2 regions of the Paenibacillus sp. FSL H8-0034 genome follow, and region 2 is predicted to be linked to the other one. Evidence: riboswitches for the same ligand, from Rfam matches in the RefSeq annotation. Region 2 holds a riboswitch; the other holds the start of a gene.
What was found. A riboswitch is a leader RNA that binds a small molecule or an ion and turns the genes downstream of it on or off. The one in region 2 is predicted to bind thiamine pyrophosphate.

Region 1 (6,727 bases), 5.4 Mb from region 2:
TCAAGCAGCTTTACCCTATTGAGCTTCGTGAATCACCCGAGACAGGTGCAGTTATCCTCGTTAAAGAAGGAAATACCCTGGAATGGGGCAAGACGTTAGCTTATCCGGATAAGCCTTCCAAAACCATTCCGATGCGTAAAGAGGCAGCTATTAAATCTCCGATCCTTGTTGATATTAAGCAGGGTGAATCGGTAATGATCTGGTCCGATGATAATCCTGAATGGTACCGTATACAACTTAGCAGCGGCTATATGGGGTATGTTAGAAAGGAGCACCTGACGCCTGACCGGAAGGAAACGCTGCCCAAACAAGTGCCTCCACCAAGCTTTGTCCCTGCCAAACCGATCACTGGCCCCATCAATATGACCTGGGAGCAGGTATTTAACAAAAATCCGGATACGACGAAGTTTACGCCGATGCCTGGACTGGATGTCGTCAGTCCAACCTGGTTCTCACTGGAGGATGGGCAAGGTACGATCAAAAATATCGGGGACCCTGCTTATATCAAATGGGCACACTCTAACAACATTCAGGTTTGGGGGCTGTTCAGCAATGGCTTTGAACCCAAACGCACAACCGAAGCTCTATCTACCTATGACAAAAGAATGAAAATGATCAAGCAGCTGCTCAGCTATGCACAGCTTTATTCGCTTCAGGGGATCAACATTGATTTTGAGAATGTAAATCTGGATGACAAAGATGAACTGGTACAGTTTGTTCGTGAGATGGTTCCGCTCATGCATGAGCAGGGGCTTGTCGTGTCGATGGATGTAACTCCCAAATCAACCAATGAAATGTGGTCCATGTTCTATGATCGCAAAGCACTTATAGAATCACTTGATTATATGATGTTGATGGCTTACGACGAATTTTGGGCAAGCAGCCCGACCTCAGGCTCGGTGGCTTCGTTGCCATGGGTGGAAAAAAGTTTGACCCGAATGATGAGTGAGGATAAAATTCCAGCCTCCAAGCTGATTCTTGGCGTTCCCTTTTACACGCGTATTTGGACCGAGGAGCAGGTTAACGGTAAGACCAAGGTGAGCTCTCGATCCGTTTTTATGGAAGCTCAACAGAGGATTATTAAAGAAAAGAACTTAACCCCCAAATTTCTGCCTGAAGCAGGGCAAAATTACGTGGAATATAAAGAAGACGGCAAGCTGAACCGGATTTGGATGGAGGACGAAGTTTCCATGAAGGCAAGGGTTGATTTGGTGAATAAGTACCAATTGGCCGGAATTGCCTCCTGGCGCAGAGGCTATGAGCTTCCGCCGATCTGGAGTTTGATTAATAATGCTTTACAGTAAGTTCTGATCCAGAGGCACATATATGACAAAAAAACCGACGTTTCAGTGCCCTTGAAGGCATTGAAGGTCGGTTTTTTTACGATTAAATCAGATGCCGCTTTCGGTGAGTTGCCTTAAGCGTTAGCGTTAGGATCATGCTTGGGATCCAGAGAAAGAATCGTTTTACAAAACATGCAGCGATCGGTCTTACCCAGCATTTTGGTGGGCTTGCCGCATTCCGGACATTCGATGACGGTCGTACTGGTAGACATCATGCCCGCCCAAAAATAAACCGCCATACTCGCGAGCATCGCGATGGCACCGATAACCATGAAGATTCCCGCCATAATTTTGCCGGCAGTACCCCAATTGAATACAATCCCGGCCAAGCCGACAATCATGAGCAGCATACCGCCCATCGTCAACAGTAAGCCCCATAATCTGAACTCGTTCACTTTACTTGATTTGAATTTCATGAATTCACATCTACTTTCGAATAAATTGTGAAGATTGTCACTTGGTGCATGCAGGAAACCGCCTACTTTTGTAGAAATATGTTGTATCATGAAATCTATTAGGAGGCTGCAGCGATGAATGCCATTAAGGAACAGCTGGTTGCCAGGCTCCGAGAGAATGAAGCAGTTACCAGTCTGCTGGCCGTAGACAATCCGTCTATTTTTTCAGCGGTAACCGATGGCTTTGATCTCCTGCTGCTTGTCATTTCGAATGAAGTCCAGAAAACCGATCAACAATATCATTATATAAAAGACGACCGCCGTATACAAGAACGTTGGATCAGCCCGTCAACATTAGACTATTTTATATTGCACGGAGAGCATCGCAATCTTATCTTCTGGATCTTAAAAGGAGAGATTCTTCTGGATCATAACCTGTATTTGGAAACCTTACGGCACCGGACGCTGGAATTCCCTATGGAATTGCGGGAGCATAAGCTGTTAATTGAGTTTTCAAAATTTTTAAGGAGATATTTGCAGAGCAAGGAATACATATTGGAGAATCATTCGCTGGATGCCTATAACAACATCCTAGAAGCACTCCACCACTGGGCGAGAATCGTCATTATCGAGGCAGGCATTCATCCTGAGGTAACGGTCTGGCGTCAGATCAAATCGATTAATCCCGGTGTATACAAGCTGTATGAAGAGCTGACCATGAGTAAGGAAACAATCAAGCAAAGGGTTCAACTGGTGCTGCTGGCGTGTGAGTTTTCAGTGATGTCCAAGATGGAGCGCTGCTGTAAAAGAGTTCTCGATCTGCTATCAAGCAGCACAGAGGCATGGAGTCTTCAGGAGCTTCAGCAGTCTGAGGTGCTCTCCGATATCAAGCTGGAGCTGCCTTTGCTGTTGAATAAACTGGTCAAAAAGCAGCTGGCCAAGGAAGTCATCTATGCGATGGACGAGGATGTTACATTATTGGAAATCCGTTACACGCATATTTAAACCACATATTATGTATGGAGATTCAATGCGACAAATGTTTATTCTTTTGATATAATATCGATAATTGAATACCCACTGGGGGAGCCTCTGATGTTGAGGCTGAGATAAGGAAGTACATTCCTTGACCCTTGGAACCTGATCGGCATGCGGCTAGCATGCTTCTGGATGATACCAGCGTAGGGAAGTGGACGAGCGCAGAGCCTGTTGTTATGGGGTGTTAATTGCGAAGTCAACCAACCGATGCGGTTGGTTTTTTTGTTGATTTATGATCAGAAAGGCAGGTGTTTTATATGCTATTAACCATCAATGGGGAAGAGCGAGAGGTGGAACAGCTTTCAACGGTTGCCGAGTTGCTAACCCTGTTTAAGCTGGAACAAAAAATCCTGGTCATCGAATTGAATAGGGACATTGTTGACCGTGATGCTTATGCCAATACGCCTTTACAGGAAGGTGACAAGCTGGAAATCGTGCATTTTGTTGGCGGGGGCTAAATCCAACCTCCATACATAGGGTTACGAGCTGGCATGTCTGTTTCTTAATAAGAAGTGTAAATAAATGTAAGCAATAACATTGGAGGGTTAAGGTATGAGTGATGTATTAAAAATAGGACCGTATGAGTTTAAATCGAGATTGCTATTGGGAACAGGGAAGTTTACGGATTTGGGTGTGCAAAATCTGGCTGTGCAGGCTTCTGAAGCTGATGTTTTAACATTTGCTATCCGCAGGCTGCCTATCGATAACCCGGAGGCACCTAATTTTTTAGAAACGCTTGATTTGAAAAAATTCACGCTGCTGCCTAACACTGCAGGTGCTTTTAGTGTAGAGGAAGCGGTTCGTATCGCCAAGCTTGCGCGAGCTACAGGTTTGTGTGACATGATTAAGGTTGAAGTTATTGGTGATCCGAGAACATTGCTGCCCGATCCAATCGGTACATTAGAGGCGACCAAAATTTTGGTGGATCTCGGTTTTATCGTATTGCCATACACATCCGATGATCCGATATTGGCGCGAAAGCTTCAAGAAGCCGGTGCGGCTGCAGTTATGCCGGGTGCATCGCCAATTGGCTCCGGACAAGGAATCGTCAACCCTAACCAGCTACGATTTATTATTGAGGAAGCCAAAGTCCCTGTTATTGTTGATGCTGGAATTGGCAGCCCATCAGATGCAGCTTTAGCAATGGAGCTCGGTGCTGATGGTGTGCTGCTTAATACAGCAGTTTCAGGTGCCCAGGACCCTGTACTCATGGCTGAAGCCTTCAAGCTAGCCGTTATTGCGGGTCGTAAAGGCTTCCTGGCCGGACGTATTGCCAAGAAGAGGTATGCTTCTGCCAGCAGCCCAATTGAAGGTATGATTGAATAATTAATCGTTACCTTGGAACATAATAAAGCTTGGGAGATTAGAGCGTTTGCGCTAGGGATGGCAGGCTCTTTTCTCACCATAAACTTATTTTCGATTTAGTGCTTGACTTACAAACACAGTATATGATACATTACTTCTCGCCGCTAAAAACGGTACAAGCATTAACAAGCAAGTCGAGTGTTATGAAGTTTAGAAGAAAAAAATAACACTTGCATTGAATCGGGTTAGTGTGGTATATTAAGAAAGTCGCCGCTAAAATTAATTCAGATAAACAACTTAATTGAAGCTGACGAATTTATTGATTTCCAAAATGCATGACAGATATAGATTGTCCTTTGAAAACTGAATCAACGAGTGAGTAAATAGCAGTACAAGAGAATGCAAATTCTCGTCAGCAGTGAATGAGTACAAATCAAAGTTCTACCTTAATGGAGAGTTTGATCCTGGCTCAGGACGAACGCTGGCGGCGTGCCTAATACATGCAAGTCGAGCGGATTGTTCCTTCGGGAACAGTTAGCGGCGGACGGGTGAGTAACACGTAGGCAACCTGCCTACAGGATCGGGATAACTACCGGAAACGGTAGCTAAGACCGGATAGGTGATTGAGACGCATGTCTGAATCAAGAAACACGGAGCAATCTGTGACCTGTAGATGGGCCTGCGGCGCATTAGCTAGTTGGTGAGGTAACGGCTCACCAAGGCGACGATGCGTAGCCGACCTGAGAGGGTGAACGGCCACACTGGGACTGAGACACGGCCCAGACTCCTACGGGAGGCAGCAGTAGGGAATCTTCCGCAATGGACGCAAGTCTGACGGAGCAACGCCGCGTGAGTGATGAAGGTTTTCGGATCGTAAAGCTCTGTTGCCAGGGAAGAAAGGCCAGGAGAGTAACTGCTCCTGGATTGACGGTACCTGAGAAGAAAGCCCCGGCTAACTACGTGCCAGCAGCCGCGGTAATACGTAGGGGGCAAGCGTTGTCCGGAATTATTGGGCGTAAAGCGCGCGCAGGCGGTCATTTAAGTTTGGTGTTTAATTCCGGGGCTCAACCCCGGGTCGCATCGAAAACTGGGTGACTGGAGTGCGGGAGAGGAAAGTGGAATTCCACGTGTAGCGGTGAAATGCGTAGAGATGTGGAGGAACACCAGTGGCGAAGGCGACTTTCTGGACCGTAACTGACGCTGAGGCGCGAAAGCGTGGGGAGCAAACAGGATTAGATACCCTGGTAGTCCACGCCGTAAACGATGAGTGCTAGGTGTCGGGGGTTTCAATACCCGCGGTGCCGAAGTTAACACAGTAAGCACTCCGCCTGGGGAGTACGCTCGCAAGAGTGAAACTCAAAGGAATTGACGGGGACCCGCACAAGCAGTGGAGTATGTGGTTTAATTCGAAGCAACGCGAAGAACCTTACCAGGTCTTGACATCCCGATGTAACACCTAGAGATAGGTGCCCTCTTCGGAGCATTGGAGACAGGTGGTGCATGGTTGTCGTCAGCTCGTGTCGTGAGATGTTGGGTTAAGTCCCGCAACGAGCGCAACCCTTGGATTTAGTTGCCAGCATTGAGTTGGGCACTCTAGATCGACTGCCGGTGACAAACCGGAGGAAGGCGGGGATGACGTCAAATCATCATGCCCCTTATGACCTGGGCTACACACGTACTACAATGGCCGGTACAACGGGAAGCGAAACCGCGAGGTGGAGCGAATCTTTAGAAGCCGGTCTCAGTTCGGATTGCAGGCTGCAACTCGCCTGCATGAAGTCGGAATTGCTAGTAATCGCGGATCAGCATGCCGCGGTGAATACGTTCCCGGGTCTTGTACACACCGCCCGTCACACCACGAGAGTTTACAACACCCGAAGTCGGTGGGGTAACCCGCAAGGGAGCCAGCCGCCGAAGGTGGGGTAGATGATTGGGGTGAAGTCGTAACAAGGTAGCCGTATCGGAAGGTGCGGCTGGATCACCTCCTTTCTATGGAGATATTGCTTCTGCAAACGAAGCGTATCAGTAATACAAGTTGCCAATGGCAACAACAACGCTCACTCGTTGATCAGTTTTGAGAGGATAAACTTTCTCTCTGTAAAGCTTGTTCCTTGAAAACTAGATACCGAAACGAAACAAATGTTTAGAGCAGCGTTACTTAACTTCGGTTGAGTAACATCCAAATAGATCGATTCTTCGGAATCGAACTTATTAGCGGAATTGGTTAAGCTAATAAGAGCACACGGAGGATGCCTAGGCACTAGGAGCCGAAGAAGGACGTGGCGAACGACGAAATGCCTCGGGGAGCCGTAAGCAGGCTTTGATCCGGGGATGTCCGAATGGGGGAACCCGCATGAGGTAATGCTCATGTACCATGTAGTGAATACATAGCTACATAGGAGGCATACGAGGGGAACTGAAACATCTAAGTACCCTCAGGAGAAGAAAACAAAAGTGATTCCGTCAGTAGCGGCGAGCGAACGCGGAACAGCCCAAACCTAAGAGCTTGCTCTTAGGGGTTGTGGGACGTCAACATCGGGTTAGCAGAATAGGTGAAGCAGTCTGGAAAGGCTCATCACAGAGGGTAACAATCCCGTAACCGAAAATCTGCGACACCTGTAGACGGATCCCGAGTACCGCGAGACA
Region 2 (6,727 bases):
AAGTAATACGCATCGTTCAATAAGTAATGACGGAAGCAGGACAATGGCAGTGTGCCTTTGGCAATTCCTTGTACAAAAGGATGCTCAAAGCTGGCCTGCCAGCTTACATCGACAGCTTGACGCAATTGATCACTAAACTTCATGGACATTGCCCCCTTGTATTGTTTTCTTGATCCTCGAACTTTATTATCCATTCACTTGATATCTGACATCACCGATATGAAAATAAGGAGCGTGCTGACCGGTATACCAAGCAGCACCCAGCAGCACCGCCAAATAGAGGACCAAACCCAAGTCGGCGACGGAAAAGCCGATACGGTAATAATAAGTACGCTGACGTACGGTCGAGAAGCGCTTCGCCTCCATCGCTACTGCAATCCGCTGTGCACGGCGAATACTTTGTGCCAGCATGGGAATGGCATATACTCTCAGTGTATCGTAGATACCACGCAAGCCCAGGCGCCGCTTCACGCCACGAACCTTCATAGCCATCTGCAGCGTTTGAAACTCACCGATCATCATCGGCAGGAGGCGCAGCGCTGCCATAAAGCTATAAGCATATTTGGCCGGCAGCTTGCACTGCTGCATCAGCGAATAAAATAAGGCAACCGGTCGGGTCGTCAACGCAAACAGCAAGCCGCTCAGTGCCATGTTGACGGTTTTTAAACCGATATGAACCCCACGGAAAAAGCTTTCCTCGGTCACACGTATAAGTCCCCATTGCAGCCACACTGCGTCTCCTTTGCCGAACATCATCATCGACATCGATGAGGAGACAAACAGCAGACCAAACGGGAGACATAGCAGCAGCAGCCTGCGTATCGGGTGCCCCGTACAGCAGAGCAGCAGCACCAATTGAACGGCCGTAACATTAATAAGTACGTTAATATTGTCGGTCAGCAGCACTACAAAAAACATGGCAATCGACAACAGCAGCTTCAATCCGGGATTGACACGGTGCAGCCAGGTTTCCTTGAAATCCAAAATATGATGCACAATATTCCACTTCCTTATCAACCTTCACTGGACACAGCAAGCCTTTATAAGCTTCGCTTATAAGATGCCCTCTCCGACAAGCTCTATCTCGTCACCAGCCCTTTTATTCATGCGGTCATCTCTATCAGCAATTGAAATCAGATAGTCTGCAGGGCTAAGATCTGCTGCAAGCTTCCCATGCTCCACGACCCACACACGCGTCGCAAAATAACGGACAATATCCAAATCGTGGGTAACCATAACGATCGACGTTCCTTTTTGCCGCCATGCTTCCAGCTTCTCCAATATGGCGAAGGTATTGGCAGCATCCTGCCCAAAGGTCGGTTCATCCAGAAGCAGCAGCTTCTGATCCTTGAACATGGCAGTGGCAACACTGAGCCTGCGTTTTTGACCAAGTGAGAGCTGGTAAGGATGCAGAGCTCTCTGCCCATAGAGATCAAACTCAGCTAGCAGTGCCTCAGCTCTACTTGTAAAATCAGCTTTTCCATCAAGCTTGAAACCAAAAGACGCCTCATCGATCACCGAATTGGTCACAAATTGCATTTCCGGGTTTTGGAATACATATGCCGCTGTCTCTGCCACATCTTTAAAGCCCCGTACCTGCTGACCCAGCAGCCTGTAGCTGCCGCTTGTCGGGATCAACTGCATCATGGCCTGCAGCAGCGTGCTTTTGCCTGCGCCATTATGACCGACAACGGCAATCCATTCCCCGACTGTCAGGCTTAGCTCAGCGACTGCGATCTTGGTCACCCGACGTCCTTGATAACCATTGAAGTTATGCAGGGCCAATGTCGCTGTATCAGCAATAGCAGCGGATGCCGTCTTACTGCTCAGTTCATTGCTTCGTCTACTTGCAATTTCTTTAAACAGTGGCTCATCCGCATAGTGCTCCCATACTCCAGGATACCATATGCCATATTCCTGAAGCTCCGCTCGGTAATCAGCAAAAATCATTGTTGGAGTACCATCGGCCAATATCTCTCCATACTTATTAAACAAGATGACACGATCAACAAAATCGATGATCTCATCAATTTTATGCTCGACAATGATGATTGTCTTGTCCTGCCCGACCGCTTTGATCGTATCCCATACTTCCCGGGTTCCTTCCGGATCAAGCAGTGAGGTGGGCTCATCCAGAAACAACACCTCCGGCTTTAAAGCCAGTACAGATGCTATAGCCAATCGCTGCTTCATCCCTTGCGACATGGAGCCAATCGGTACGTGATTTTGTTCAAAATTCAGCCCAACCTCGCGAAGTCCACTCTCGATAAGCTGCGGCATTTCTGCACGCGGCACTCCCAGGTTCTCCAATACAAAGGCCATCTCTTCATCCACAAAGGGCATGCAAAACTGCGTATCCGGATCTTGAAACACATAACCCCAGGAGGAGGGGATCTGGATAGCATCACATTTCATCGGAATCTCAATTGCCTGTGGAATTAAGCCTGTCAGCACCTGCAGTAAGGTTGACTTGCCGCATCCGCTTGGTCCCAGCAGCAGCACCTTCTGCCCTGTATACAATTCAATAGATAGATCCTCGAACTGCAGGGAAGGACTTCCTGCAAATTTCAAGCGCAAGCCCTTGACTGAGGCACATACGTCCATCATTGCTTACGCTCCAGCGCATCGAAGTCAGCCTGGCTGGCTGGACGGACCAGCTGGGTAACACCCGTTGCCTCCAGTGCCTTCACAAGGCCGTACGAGCACAGTCCAGTAAAGAAGATCGACCCGATAATCCGGAATACAAAGTACAAAATCAAATTCCAGGATTCGAGGTCTAGCAAATAGCCTTTGAAGGCATCAAACACAAGCGATGCAATAGCGGAAGCTACACCAGCCAAGCAAGCAGCTGTGATCGAGAAACGACGATAAGCAAACAGCAGAAAGATCAATTCCGCTCCAAGTCCTTGGGCAATCCCATAGGTTAATGCTTCAACCCCGTACTGAGAGCCTGCGATCAGCTCACCGGAAGCTGCAGCAATTTCTGCAAGCAGCGCTACACCCGGCTTACGAATGATCAGAAAGGCAACAACAGCCGCCATAAACCATACGCCGTACATCAACTGATCCAGCTGGAAGCCTGCGAGCTTCACCACATTGGACACATCTCCCCACAGACGATAAATAATCGCAAAAACAACAGAGATGACGACCGTGACCAGAATATCAGTCAATTTTAAACCTTTGGACATATAATACCCACTCCTTCGATTATGGGGGCTGTTTGAACCGATAAGTGAGCGCCAAAAAGACCACTCCCATATCGGAAGTGGTCTGCATGTATAAATCCATTACACGCTTCGAGTGCTCTCCACTTCCCTACGCTGGTTTCATCCAGATCAGGTTCAGAGGGTTTAGAATCTATGGATTCAGTCTCAGCCCAAATGGCTCCCCTAGTGACAACCTTCATATTATCAGGTTTGATCAAAATGTCAACGACAAAAAAATAAGACAAGCCCGCATTTAGGCCTGTCCATAATTCCATTAAATCGAATATATGCATAAGATCAATTCATGACACGGCTGGCTTATTCGAAAAATGTATATTCCCATTCGCCTTCTTCAGCAGTCCATGAAGTGGCGTCTGTGTACTCAGGTACACCGTTGAAAATCAACGTGTATTCCTTGAATTCTGTTGGTTTCAAATGCAAAGGCAAATCCGTGAAATATTGATTAGCTACTTCTTTGGAATCACCAGCATCGTTGTGAAGAATGATTTTTACGCTTACTTTTTGAACAGAGTCGATGTTTTTGCCGCCTGTGTTGCTGAAATTACCAATAGCAGTCAGATTGCCATCCTCGTAAGCTACGGAAGTGATGACAAAATCAAGTGCTGCCGCAGCAGTTTCCTCAACTGGTGCAGGAGCTGCCGGTTCTTCAGCTGGTGCAGTAGCATCTTCGAAGTATGTAAATTCCCAATCGCCTTCTTCAGCAGTCCAAGAAGTTGCATCAGTATACTCAGGTACATCAGCGAAAGTCAAAGTGTACTCTGCTGCTTCACCTGGTTTGATATTCAGCTTTAAGTCTGTAAAATAGTGGTTGGCTACTTCTTTGGAATCACCAGCATCGTTGTGAAGGATGATTTTAACGTCTACTTTTGTTACATCCGCAATGTTTTTGTCCCCTGTGTTCTTAAACTTACCAACTGCGGTCAAGACACCATTCTCATAAGCTACCGATGTAATTTCAAAATCCATGGCCGCATCAGCAAATGCCATTGAAGACAAACCAAGCAAACAAGCCCAAAGCATAATGGAAACCGTTAGAAACTTTAATACTTTTTTCATCAATTTTCACTCCTATTTTATATGTATTAAGACCTATTTCCTAAACATTATAAGCTGATTTTCTTAATAAAAAAGAAATATAAACAATACTTTAGAATTAAATTGTCGAAAATGTGTATAATTTTAGACAAAATTGCATATAAAAGCCGTTCATCTCCTAATTGGACATGAACGGCTCTAGGATTCACTATTATCACTTATAAATAAGTCTCAATATAACGCATCATCGCCTCTTCATGAAAAGGCAATCCCTCATGTCCGTAATCATGGTACAATCGAACTTCCTTTGGACCTGCAAGATGGTTGTAAGCAGCAAAGCAGGTCGAAGGCGGGCAAGTAATATCCTGCAGGGTTATCGCCATCAAGGTCCTGGCCTTGATCCGGCTAGCCATGTTCATACCATCGAAGTAACTAAGCGTTCTATACACCTGTTCTTCCTGTCGATGCTCGGGGTCATACCGACGGAACCAGTTCTTGATTTCCACATAAGGTCCAGAAGCATGAATTTCTACGGAACGACGGAAATGGCACAGGAATGGAAATACAGGCAATGCCAGCTTCGGACGCGAATCCAATCCTGCTGCGGCGAGTGCCAATCCACCGCCTTGACTGCCCCCATACACCGCGATTCGGCTGGCATCGACCTCTTCACGTGAACACACGAAATCAAGCGCACGGATACAATCCAGATACGCCTGCTTATAATAGTAAGAAGCTGGGTCCAGAATGCCCAAGGTCATCCACCCTGGAATACCACCCTGTGGATATTCAGCCCTATCCGGTGTTAAGCCTCCCTGACCTCTTACGTCGATCGCCAAGGCCGCCATTCCCATCGAAGCCCATTGCAGCAGCTCATTCGGATAACCGCGATTGCCCGAATAACCATGATATTTGACCAGGACAGGCAGTGAGCCCGGTTGATGATCACCCTTGGGTGTTACATACCAGCCATGAATCGGTGTACCGTCGGCTCCATCAAAAACCACATCATAAATCGATATTGATTTTAATGGATAATCTTGTACGAGATTTACTTGCGCATGTAGAGGTTTTTGATTTGAAAGCGCTTTGGCTTGATCCCAAAACAAGTCAAAATCAGTCTCGTTCGTAAGCTCAGGCTTATAATCCTGAAGCTGGGATAAGGGCATATCTACATTAGGCATACGGAACAGCTCCTCATGAATAAAATCGGTTGAATGAATGATCCCCCTGCTTATTGTACCAACTATTCGGTAGCGCGCAACCTATTTTTTCCCATACCACGGTCTCCTGCCATACTCAAAAAAAGCTTCTTTTTTCTTGCGTTGCAGCAGGTTATGTGTCAAGATATTCGTTAGTATCCAATCGACAAGAAATAGGTGAAATGCATTCATGATGAAATCTTTTTTTCGCTTACTGACTGAACTCTATTCACGTAAAGCGATATCCCGGGTAACGGGAGCATTTGCTCAATCCAAAGTAAGTCGCAAGCTTATCCCACGCTTCGCCGGTATTTATGGTATCCGGTTGGAGGATGCAGAAAAGCCCTGGAACGAGTATGTGTCTTTAAATGACTTTTTCACACGCAGATTAAAAAATGGCCTTCGTCCGATTGATATGTCACCACATATCGTAGTCAGTCCGGTGGATGCAGCCATTACCGGTATGGGACCGATCAGCGAAGGATTAATTCTTAATGTCAAGGGACAAGATTACACGATCGATGAAATGCTTAATTTCTCGCCGCGTGCGGTCAGCTATAAGAATGGCTTTTATTATGTGCTTTATCTCAGCCCAACCGATTACCACAGAATTCACACCCCTATAGAGGGTGATATTATTGAAAAAGAACACATTCCCGGCAAAGTATATCCCGTTAATGAGTTCGGGCTTCGCCAAATGCGCCGAGTATTAAGCCGCAATGAAAGACTGATTACGTATATGCAGCATGAGGACGGAGAAATTGCCGTCGTTAAGGTTGGAGCGATGAATGTCAGCAGCATTCAATACGTCTCTCCATTGCCGCAGCGACTTGGACGTGGCGATGAGCTTGCCTATTTTCAATTTGGTTCCACAGTCGTGCTTCTAATGGAAACCGATACCTTCGAAAGCCGCACCGATCTGCAGGTCGGCAGTAAAGTCAAGATGGGAGAAATACTGGGCCTCGTTAAACACAAACCATAAACTGACGAGCTTGCGCAGGCTTGGAGTATTAGGCATTGTCCTTACTCCAAGCTATTTGTTCATCCTGCTTTTAGCTTGCATCGATCTCCAAACCTCTTCCATCCTCTTAATCGCATACTCGATGTCCGCCTCCGACAAATGGGGGAAATTAAAATAAGCTCCATAGCTGACTTTCTCTGCTTCTGCCTCAGTTTCTGTTGACTGAACAGGCACACCAACCTCTGACCAACGGATACCTGCTTGAGCACATTGCTCACGAAACTTGATATAGGTCGGTT

Region 1: it holds a riboswitch for thiamine pyrophosphate, as region 2 does, so the genes downstream of both, thiS (sulfur carrier protein ThiS) here and NST47_RS09585 (ECF transporter S component) in region 2, are expected to answer to the same signal.

Annotation. Positions count from the first base shown of each region.
Region 1 is NZ_JBBOBS010000001.1:7,453,985-7,460,711, reverse strand. It holds gene NST47_RS33355 (glycosyl hydrolase family 18 protein) at 1-1,304, shown strand, start outside; gene NST47_RS33350 (DUF2614 family zinc ribbon-containing protein) at 1,418-1,759, opposite strand; gene NST47_RS33345 (nucleotidyltransferase-like protein) at 1,874-2,743, shown strand; TPP riboswitch at 2,811-2,943, shown strand; gene thiS (sulfur carrier protein ThiS) at 3,034-3,234, shown strand; gene NST47_RS33335 (thiazole synthase) at 3,329-4,102, shown strand; rRNA gene NST47_RS33330 (16S ribosomal RNA) at 4,528-6,070, shown strand; rRNA gene NST47_RS33325 (23S ribosomal RNA) at 6,304-6,727, shown strand, end outside.
Region 2 is NZ_JBBOBS010000001.1:2,099,859-2,106,585, reverse strand. It holds gene tenA (thiaminase II) at 1-143, opposite strand, end outside; gene NST47_RS09595 (energy-coupling factor transporter transmembrane component T family protein) at 187-996, opposite strand; gene NST47_RS09590 (ABC transporter ATP-binding protein) at 1,054-2,604, opposite strand; gene NST47_RS09585 (ECF transporter S component) at 2,604-3,191, opposite strand; TPP riboswitch at 3,299-3,404, opposite strand; gene NST47_RS09580 (hypothetical protein) at 3,528-4,286, opposite strand; gene NST47_RS09575 (acetylxylan esterase) at 4,484-5,449, opposite strand; gene asd (archaetidylserine decarboxylase) at 5,658-6,449, shown strand; gene pdxR (MocR-like pyridoxine biosynthesis transcription factor PdxR) at 6,501-6,727, opposite strand, start outside.